DNA from 3 places in the Nesterenkonia rhizosphaerae genome. Region 2 is predicted to be linked to each of the others. Evidence: riboswitches for the same ligand, from Rfam matches in the RefSeq annotation. Region 2 holds a riboswitch; each other region holds the start of a gene.
The links. Region 2 has a riboswitch for S-adenosylmethionine ahead of ABEA23_RS07695 (acyl-CoA dehydrogenase family protein). Riboswitches for the same ligand answer to the same signal wherever they lie in the genome.
Positions count from the first base shown of each region.

Region 1: another riboswitch for S-adenosylmethionine. It lies ahead of ABEA23_RS08655 (O-acetylhomoserine aminocarboxypropyltransferase/cysteine synthase family protein); the one in region 2 lies ahead of ABEA23_RS07695 (acyl-CoA dehydrogenase family protein).
Region 3: another riboswitch for S-adenosylmethionine. It lies ahead of ABEA23_RS02000 (MetQ/NlpA family ABC transporter substrate-binding protein); the one in region 2 lies ahead of ABEA23_RS07695 (acyl-CoA dehydrogenase family protein).

Region 1 is NZ_BAABLW010000007.1:646,107-649,307, reverse strand. It holds gene metX (homoserine O-acetyltransferase MetX) at 1-37, opposite strand, end outside; gene ABEA23_RS08655 (O-acetylhomoserine aminocarboxypropyltransferase/cysteine synthase family protein) at 45-1,412, opposite strand; SAM riboswitch class IV at 1,429-1,545, opposite strand; gene gluQRS (tRNA glutamyl-Q(34) synthetase GluQRS) at 1,604-2,533, opposite strand; gene paaI (hydroxyphenylacetyl-CoA thioesterase PaaI) at 2,720-3,163, shown strand; gene ABEA23_RS08640 (phenylacetate--CoA ligase family protein) at 3,169-3,201, shown strand, end outside.
Region 2 is NZ_BAABLW010000007.1:425,696-428,896, reverse strand. It holds gene ABEA23_RS07700 (acyl-CoA dehydrogenase family protein) at 1-665, opposite strand, end outside; gene ABEA23_RS07695 (acyl-CoA dehydrogenase family protein) at 677-1,897, opposite strand; SAM riboswitch class I at 1,905-2,004, opposite strand; gene ABEA23_RS07690 (ABC transporter permease) at 2,103-2,939, opposite strand; gene ABEA23_RS07685 (aliphatic sulfonate ABC transporter substrate-binding protein) at 2,959-3,201, opposite strand, start outside.
Region 3 is NZ_BAABLW010000002.1:100,360-103,560, reverse strand. It holds gene ABEA23_RS02005 (methionine ABC transporter ATP-binding protein) at 1-1,015, opposite strand, end outside; gene ABEA23_RS02000 (MetQ/NlpA family ABC transporter substrate-binding protein) at 1,061-1,954, opposite strand; SAM riboswitch class IV at 2,164-2,303, opposite strand; gene ABEA23_RS01995 (UDP-N-acetylmuramate dehydrogenase) at 2,538-3,201, shown strand, end outside.

The DNA.
Region 1 (3,201 bases), 220 kb from region 2:
CGCCGGGCTGGCTCAGCACCGTCACACCGTGGGTCATTCGTGGATCAGCCCGCTGCCTTCTGGTCCAGGGTGTCCAGTGCCTGCTGGAGGTCGGCCAGGATGTCATCGATGTGCTCCAGGCCCACCGACAACCTCACCAGGCCAGGCTTGATGCCTGCAGCACGCTGTTCTGCCTCACCCAGCTGCCGATGCGTGGTGGTGGCTGGATGGATGGCCAGCGAACGCACGTCACCGACGTTGGCGACCAGTGAATGCAGTACCAGCGCATCGACCACCTGCTGTCCCGCTCGAGCCTGGGCGCTGTGATCTCCTGCTGCATCGATCTCGAACGCCAGCACTGCGCCCACGCCCTTGGGCAGGTACTTCTGCGCCCGCTCGTAGCAGGGACTGGAGGGCAGGCCTGAGTAGTACACCCGGCGCACAGCAGGGTGCTGCTGAAGAAACTCCGCCACAGCTTGGGCGTTCTGGACATGACGCTCAACGCGCAGGCTCAGTGTCTCCAAGCCCAGGTTGATCTCGAAAGCGTTATGGGGTGAGAGCGAGGGGCCGAGGTCGCGCAGCAGCTGCACCCGGGCCTTCAGGATGTAGGAGAGGTTGACTCCGAAGATGCCCTCCGGTCCTAAGTCTCGGCCGAAGACAAGTCCGTGGTAGCTCTCATCCGGCTGGTTGAAGCCCGGGAAGCGCTCGGGGTAGCGGCTGTAGTCAAAGTTTCCGGAGTCCACTATCACCCCGGCGATGGCCGTGCCGTGCCCGCCGAGGAACTTCGTGGCTGAGTGCACCACCACGTCGGCGCCGTATTCGATAGGACGCAGCAGATACGGGGTGGGCAGGGTGTTATCCACTATCAGCGGTGCCCCGAATTCATGCGCCAGACCAGCTACACCTTCTAGATCGAGCACATCTCCGCGCGGGTTGGCCACGGTTTCGGCGAAGAACGCGACAGTATTGCCTTTGATCTCAGCTCGCCAGGACTCCAAGTCATCGGGGTCCTCCACAAAACTGACTTCCACGCCGAACTTGGGCAGCGTGTGCTTGAAGAGATTCTGCGTGCCGCCGTAGAGAGTCGGTGAGGCGACGATATGACTGCCGGCTTCAGCGATATTCAGCAGCGCCAGTGATGTGGCGGCCTGCCCCGAACCGACTGCCAGAGCGCCGACGCCGCCTTCTAAGGCTGCGATTTTGTTCTCAACCGCTTCCACCGTCGGATTGCCGATCCGGGTGTAGATGGGGGCGATCTCCTCCAGCCCGAAGCGCTTGGCGGCAGCGTCAGTGCTGGGGAAGACGAAGCTGGTGGTCTGCTGAATCGGCAGGGCACGGGCACCGCTGGCGGGATCCGGGGCGACACCGGCATGGATCTGCCGGGTCTCGAATTTGGCGGTTTCCGGGGAAAAAGTGGGGGTGTTCTCAGACATAGAGATGTCTCCTCATGACTCGCGCTTGCCTCAGCGCGGTTCTGCGCTGCGACCTGGTCGTCACCCGGGGCACCCCACCGCGAAGGAGGGTTGCCGGCCAGCAAACCGGGGTTTTGCGCTGGCACTCTTGACCGTGGCTATAAGTGAAGCCCACTTGTGGCACGGGCCGCAAGTCAGGATGAAACGTTTCGCTATATGGACTCACTTGGGCCGCGTTTTTGCGATGCAGGGCTAAACACCCATGGCTGCTTCGGCAGTCGAGAGGGATCAAAAGTCTCCACAGACTGTTCCAAAGGACCACGCGGCAGCCCCAGCGAGGCCAGGAGCTCATCGCGGACTTGTTCCGGGCTTTGTCCCAACTCACTCAGCTGCCCCAGAGTCACCGCGCCGTCACGCTTGGCCAGCCGCTGACCTTGCCGGTTGAGCACCAGCGGAACATGGGCATATTGCACCGACTCAGCGGTCTGCTGCCCGTAGAGCAGGCCGCGCAGATACACCTGCCGCGGGGTGGAGCTGGCCAGGTCATCTCCGCGCACCACTTGGTCCACACCGGTTAAGTGATCGTCCACCACGACGGCGAGGTTATATGCGGCAGTGCCGTCATTGCGCACCAGCACCAGATCATCCACGAGTCCGGTGACCTCGCCAAGCAGCAGGTCAGCCACCCGGTACTCGCCGGCTTCAGCCTTCAGCCGCAGCGCCGGAGGCCGCTGCTGGCGGCGCTGGCGACGTTCTGCATCGCCGAGATCTCGGCAGGTGCCGGGATAAGCCCCGGGCGGTGCGTGCGGCGCCCGGGGCGCGTCCTGGATTTCGCGGCGGGTACAGAAGCACTCGTAGACCAGACCGGCCTCGCGCAGCTGGGCCACGGCGGCCTCGTAATGGTGCTGCCGCTGGGACTGCCACAGTGGCTCGCCGCTGAAGGTGATGCCTATTGCCCTCAGGTCCTTGAACTGACGCTCGGCGGAGCCGGGGATGGTCCGGCCGGCGTCCAGATCTTCAAAGCGCAGCAGCAGCGGACGGCCGGTTGAAGCGGCAAAGAGCCAGGACAACAGGGCGGTGCGCAGGTTCCCCAGGTGCAGGTCCCCTGAGGGGCTGGGGGCGTAGCGACCGGCGGACATGATGCCATCCTATAGAGCCGCCTAAATGTGCTTGACATCACATTTTCAGGGTGCTTGAGTTGACTTACTGACCAATCGGTCTGGAATTGATGCAAGGAGCCCCGGATGCCTGCACCCAGCACTGCCACCCCAGCCACCGCTGAGGAGACTGCTGAGCACACTGCCCAGAAAGCCGGCAATGGTGTGCCCATGCCCGCAGACGGCCCCCGGCATAGGATGCTTGAGACTGACTCCTGCACCCGCTGGCTCGGTGGAGAGGTTCTGCTGGCCGAGCCCGGGCACGCCAAGCTGCGTATGCGCGTGCGGGAAGAGATGACCAATGGGTTCAAAATCGCCCACGGCGGCATGATCTTCACCTTGGCTGATACCTGTTTCGCCATGGCCTGCAACCATCCCGACGGCGATGACGGCACGATCACCGTGGCCTCCGGGGTGGATATCAACTTCCTGCGACCAGCGAAGCTCGATGATGAGCTAGTGGCCGAGGCAGTGGAGGTCTCCCGCAGCGGCCGCAGCGGAATCTATGACGTCACCGTCACTCACGGCACCGAGACCATCGCGGTCTTCCGCGGACGCTCCCGCACAATCCCCTTCCCTGCCACCGAGTCCGCCGAGACTCCTTCCGCGAGGTGAGACATATGACCATCACAGCTTCAGATCCACTGCCCTCC
Region 2 (3,201 bases):
AGGCGCTGCCCCAGGAAGTCCCAGTCATCGACGTAGGTCACACCTTCGCGCCCGTTCTCCAGAACGAAGGCCAGAATCCGCCCTGCTTCGGGTCCTGCGCTGATGCGTGCGTTGACCAGCAGCGCGTCTCCGACCGCGGATCCGGTGGAGTAGCGTTTCTTACCGTTGAGCACCCAGCCCTCAGCCTCTGGTACCAGGGTCAAGTCGGGATCGGTGGGGTTGACGGAGTCGCCCCAGATCCACTGCCCGGCAGCGGTGGCACGGAACCAGCGCTGCCGTTCGGCGGCGTCGGTAATTGTCAGGACGATGTTGCCTTCGTTGATGTAGTGGTAGGCCAGCAGCTGGGAAATGGAGGCATCCGCGCGGGCGAGGATGCGCACCACGGTCAGGGCGGTGGACCAGTGGCCGCCGCCTCCGCCGTGCTCCTTCGGCACCAGCAGGCTCACCAGTCCGGAGTCTTTGAGGAGCTTCGCCTCAGCGAAGGGGGTCGCATTGGCACGGTCGCGCTGGATGGCGTCGGCTGCCAGCTTCTGCGCTAATTCCTCAGCGATTCCGCTCCAGTGCTGCAGCTCTTCCTCGGTGGCCCAGCCGGCGTCAACCCAGTGTGAGCGCGGCTGAAGTGCTGTATCTGTCTCTGCTGGTGGGGTCAGTGTAGTTTCAGACATCCTGGTTCCTTTCAGGCTTTGGTGGTGTCAGGTTCGCCGACGCTCCAGAGGCGGACCGGGTCGGTGCCGTTGACCCGAAAGTCCCCGGCGATCCGGGCCTTATAGACCCATGGGTTGTGACTGGTCACGGTCCGGGCATTGCGCCAGTGGCGGTCCAACCCTTTGCTGCGGTCTGTGCCGGAGGCTCCCAGAGCGTCGAATACTCGGGTGGTGGCCTCCAGCACCGGCTTATGCAGTGCCACCTGTGCACGTCCGGTGGCCAGCTCCACCTGGTTGGCTGCCTCCAACTGCTGCTCCGCATCTCCTCCAGCGGCGGCGAAGGCCGCATCCAGGGCACGCGCTGTCTCTAGCACTTGAGCACGCGCCAGGTGAGCTACCGCATCGACTTCCCCCACGGCCTGGAGCAGCTGCGGGTCGGTGTTGGGAGTGGCGGTATTGGCGTGGGTATAGGTGCGGCTGCGGGTGGACAGTGCTGCGGCGATATCCCGTGCCGCCGCTTCGGCGATTCCGGCGAGCACAATGAGCAGCACATGCTGGTACAGCGCGGTCTGGTACGGGAACCGCTCGTGCAGCAGCCGCAGTTCGGATTCGGCCACTGCGGCGTTTTCCAGCACCATAGAGCCCGAAGCCGTTGTGCGCTGGCCGATCCCGTTCCAGTCGTCCTGGATTGTCACTCCGGGCTGGTCCCGGGCCACCAGCACCGCAAGCTCCTGGCCCTGTTCATCCCGGGCGGTCACATCCAGCCAGTCCGCAAACAGGGATCCTGTGGTGTAATACTTCACCCCATTGACCACCGGCCCGCCTGCGGACTCGGACACCACGGTTCCGGAGCGGTGAAATCCGCCCTTCCCCGGTTCGGTCCAGGCGTTGCCTGCGAGTTCACCGCGGCCCAGGCGCTGCAGCCAGCGACGGGCGGGCTCATCGGGTTCACCGCGCCACAATGCGTCTTCCTGGACCGCGAGGTGACCCCGAATGGCCTGTGGGATATTGCTGTCCTGGGCGGCGAGCTCCACCAGCAGCTCGGAAGTCTGCACCCAGTTCAGTCCGAAGCCGCCGTAGGACTCCGGCACCCGGAGTCGGCCGATGCCTGCCTCTGCTAGGCGGTCGATCTCCGCTGTGGGAAGCACTCGGTTCAGTTCGCGTTCGAGCGTTCCTGCACCGACGGCCTCAATGGCATCCAGCAACTGCTGCGGAACCGGCAGCTGCGTGGATACGGGCACACTGATAGACATGAAAATTCCTCCATCGATTCTGGCGTTAGCACCATGACTCCCTGTATTGGGGAGCCGGGTTGCTGCGACGTCATCGGGCCAGATCCCTCAGTCGCTCTGGATGGGTTGTTCAGTTATTTACTCTAAATGATCAGTGATCATTATCGTCAATTCAGTCGGTGCGGAGCGTCACAAACCGTAAGACAGCCAGCACCTTGGTGCCGGTTTAAGCCCAGGTTTTCAGAGCTTTGCGCTCAATAAGCCCCAGCAGTGCGTCAGAGAACTTGCCGAGCACAGCAAGCATCACAATGGCCAGCAGCAAGCGGTCAGTGCGCCCGTTGTTCTGGGATTCAGTCAGCAGGAATCCCAAGCCCTCTGCCGCACCCAGCAGCTCCGAAGCCACCAGGAACAACCACGCTTGAGCCAGCCCGATCCTGAGCCCAGCGAATACAGTGGGTACGACGGCGGGCAGCTGGACAGTTGTCAGCAACCGCACCCCGTGGAACCCGAAGGCCCGGCCAGCCTCTACAAGCTGCGGATCCACATGCCGTAGTGCAGTGTGAACTGCAGTGAAGACGGGGAAGAAGGCACCGATGGCGATCAGCAGCACCTTGCCTTCTTCGCCCAGCCCGATCCACAGCAGGATCAGCGGCACCCACGCCAGTGAGGGCACCGCCCGGACAGCTCCCACGGTGGGGTTCAGCAGGGCATCGGCTAGCCGGGAGAGGCCCAGCAAGGACCCCAGCAGAAGTCCAGCGCCAGCGCCAACCGCAAAGCCCAGCAGGACCCGCTGGAGGGATATCCCGATATGGGCGGTCAGGGCCCCTGATTCAAAGAGCCCAACTCCGGCATTGAACACCCGCTGCGGTGGGGGTAGCTGAACATTGGTGAAGATATTCAGCACATCAGTGGCCAGCCACCACAGCACCAGCAGCACAATAGGGACGATCAGCCCCAGCAGGATTTTCCCGCCGGGCAGTCTTCGGCCCGCGCTGGTTCTGCCAGCTGAAGCGGAGCTGTTCTGAGCGGGCTGGTCAACGGGTGTGGCAGGTGCAGAAGTCATGATCGTTCAGGTCCCCTGATTAGTCTTCTTCATCGGAGATATTGGCCTCATCGGCGGCGTTCTCGGTGCCGGCGGCGTCGGTGGCTTCACGGTTCTGCGCGAACTCGGGGTGGAACAGAGTCTCCAGAGCCTCATCCACCTCATCTTGACTGTCCACATCCCCGTTCTCTACGAAGTAGGGACCCGCGGCCTCCAGCGCCTGGCGCAGCTGATCCCCGGGAACCGGGTCGATATCGAAGTTCACGCGCTCACCGAGGACTCG
Region 3 (3,201 bases), on a different contig from region 2:
CGACGGCGGCGTCGTCGCCTTCAACAGAGATGGTCAGCAGACCGAAGGCAGCGTTCTTTGTGGTGTTCATGCCGCCGTGCACGATCTCAAAGCTGACACCTAATGCTGCCGCACGGCCCAGGACTGCTCCCACTGCGGCAGAATCGCGCAGCGAGACGGTGATGAGCCTTCCCGAAGTGCTCTTGCGGATGCGGGCCAGGTCGGCGTCGGTGGGCCTGTCCTTCAGGGCCGAACCGACAAAGCTGGCTTCTGCGCCGCTGCGCGGGTTGGAGAACACATCGTAGACAGGGCCCTCTTCCACGATCCGGCCTTTGTCCATGACTGCCACCCGGTCAGCGATGGCACGGATGACCTCCATCTCGTGGGTGATGGCCACGATGGTGATGCCGAGTTCCTCGTTGGCGCGGCGCAGCAGCCGCAGCACCTCCTCCGTGGTGGAGGGGTCCAGGGCGGAGGTGGACTCATCAGCCAGCAGGATGTCCGGCTCAGCGGCCAGCGCGCGGGCGATTCCCACCCGCTGTTTCTGCCCGCCCGAGAGCTGCTCGGGGTAGGCCTTGGCTTTATCGGCCAGGCCTACGAACTCCAGCAGCTCTGCAACGCGGGCCTCACGTTCTTCCTTCTTCCAACCGGCGACCTTCAGCGGATAGGCCACATTGCCGGCCACGGTGCGGGAGGTGAACAGATTGAACTGCTGGAAGACCATGCCGATGCGCGAGCGTACGTGCCGCAGCTTGGACTCTGGCATGCCGGAGATCTGCTGACCCAGCACGGTGATGGTCCCGGAGGTGGGCTTCTCCAAACCATTGACGAGCCGGATCAGAGTGGACTTGCCCGCTCCTGAGAAGCCGATGACGCCATAGACCTCCCCGCGGTTCACGGTGAAGGAGACGTCGTCGACGGCGGTGACTGAAGATGACTTGCCGGTGGTGAAGGTCCGCGTCACATTGCTGAAATGGATCAGCGGACCTCCACCAGCAGCGAGCGCAGCGGTGCTTTCTGTGCTCGGAGTGCTCACAAATACTGGGCTTTCTGTGCTGGGGGATGGTGCAGGCTTAAGCGATTACTCGGCCTGACGCAGGGCTTCCTGGTAATCGGTCAGGGCCTCCTGCAGTTCCTCCGCGGTCACATCGCCGGCGGGAACCGAGGTGCCTGCAGAGCGCTCATCAATGATGTCCAGCACCCGCTGGTCGTGATAGAGCGCAGCGATCTCACGCAGAGCCTCATTGTCTACATCGGCTTCGCGGGCAACGAAGGCGTTGACGTAGGGGAAGGCGCTCGGGTCGCTCGGATCGTCGGAGAAGAGGCCATCCTCGTTCGGGTCAAGATCTGCGTCCTGGGCGAAGTTGTTGTTGATCACAGCGCCCTGTACCGACTGCAGCGCGTTGACGGTCTGGGCGGCGTCGAGGGCCTGGACGCTGACAGTCGACGCTGCTTCATCAATGTGGCGTGGCTCGGGCTGTGCAGTCTCCTCAGCCAGTTCAAGCAGTCCTGCCGCCACCAGCACGTTGATGGCGCGGCCCTGGTTCACCGGATCGTTGGGGATGGCTACGGTGTCGCCGTCCTGGAAGTCGCTGACATCGGAGTACTCGTTGGAGTACACGGTCAGCGGCACAATCTCGGTGGCGCCGATGGGCTGCAGGTTATCCCCGGAGCTGTTGTTGTGCTCAGCGAGGTAGGCGATGTGCTGGAACCAGTTGACATCGATGTCGCCGTTGGACAGAGCGGGATTCGGCTGGTTGTAGTCGGTGAAGTTGACCAGCTCGATCTCGTAGCCCAACTCCTCCTCAGCAATCTCCTCCAGCTGCCGGTGGCCTTCGTGCAGGTTGGCCACACCGATCCGGAAAGAGGTCTGGTCCTCCGGAATGGCTTCAGCGTCTCCGTTGCCGCCGCAGGCGGTCAGGCCAAGCAGGGCGGTGGCGGCCAGGGCTGCGGTTAGGCGCTTTGGTGCAAACATGGGTGTCTCCTCAAGGATTTCTGCGGGGATAGGTGTGCCGCAGTGGACTGTAGGTGAGATGAGAATGACGACGACGGGCCCGCGTCACAGGCAACGGCGTGCCCGATTGTGGGCACAGCGCTTCAGGCCCTGATGGGGGCCAGCCGATGGAGGGTGGCGCTGATTAGCGCACGGACATTCGACACATCTTTTGAGAGTGTCCCTTCTTGAGTCTGCTCTTGCCCGTTCCGGGCATGGTGACGGCTGGTGAAGCCGTCTGAAACGGGCCGCTTCTTAATCCGGTGCCACCCAGGAACATGGGGTTGGCGAGCGGCCCGATTCCGGATCGTGAGGGCCGCTTCTCGCGAAGCACTCCCCATACTCTAGCGGTTCCGCGGAGCAAAAGCAGATGTCAGGTGTCACAAAGTGTCACAGTATGTTCAAAATATGTAGTGATACTTCCGCAGGCCTTCCCGTGCCGACCGCTGCGCTCGTTTTACCATCCGGTTTTCGCAATGCCTACCCGTATCCGGGATGGTGAAGCGAAAAGGGGATGGTAAAGCGCGAAAGAAGGGCCCCAACCGCGCCCCGGTAGGCTAAGCGGGTGACTTCCTCCCGTACTTTCAGTGAGCACACCACCGCGCGCGTGGGCGGCCCCGCCGGGCAGTGGGTTGTGGGCGATTCCGAGGCGCAGATCCTTTCGGTGCTGCAGGAGCATCCGCTCCCGGCTGACGCGGAGCGTGAAGCTGGCCGCGATTCGCTGCTGGTGCTCGGCGGCGGATCGAACCTACTGGTCTCTGATCAGGGGTTCGCCGGCACCGTGCTGCAAGTGGCGGTCACCGGAGTGACCGCCGAGCCAGTGGGGGAGGACGGCGTGCTGGTGACAGTAGCGGCGGGACACCCCTGGGACGACGTCGTGGCCTGGACGGTGGAGCGCGGACTTGTGGGATTAGAAGCACTCTCCGGTATCCCCGGTTCAACAGGCGCTACACCGGTGCAGAATGTGGGGGCTTACGGAGCTGAGGTATCGCAGACGCTGGTGGATATCCGCGCATGGGACCGGTCCAGCCGTGAGCTGGTCGTGCTGAACAATGAACAGCTGGGCTTCGGCTACCGCGATTCGCTGCTCAAGCGCAGCACCATCGAAGGCTCCCCTCGTTATGTGGTGCTCTCGGTGCGCTTCCGGCTCACCCATGCTGTGGGGGAGCCCATGTCCTCACCGGTGCGCTACGGGGAACTGGCCCGCAGCCTCGGGCTGACCGCGGAGA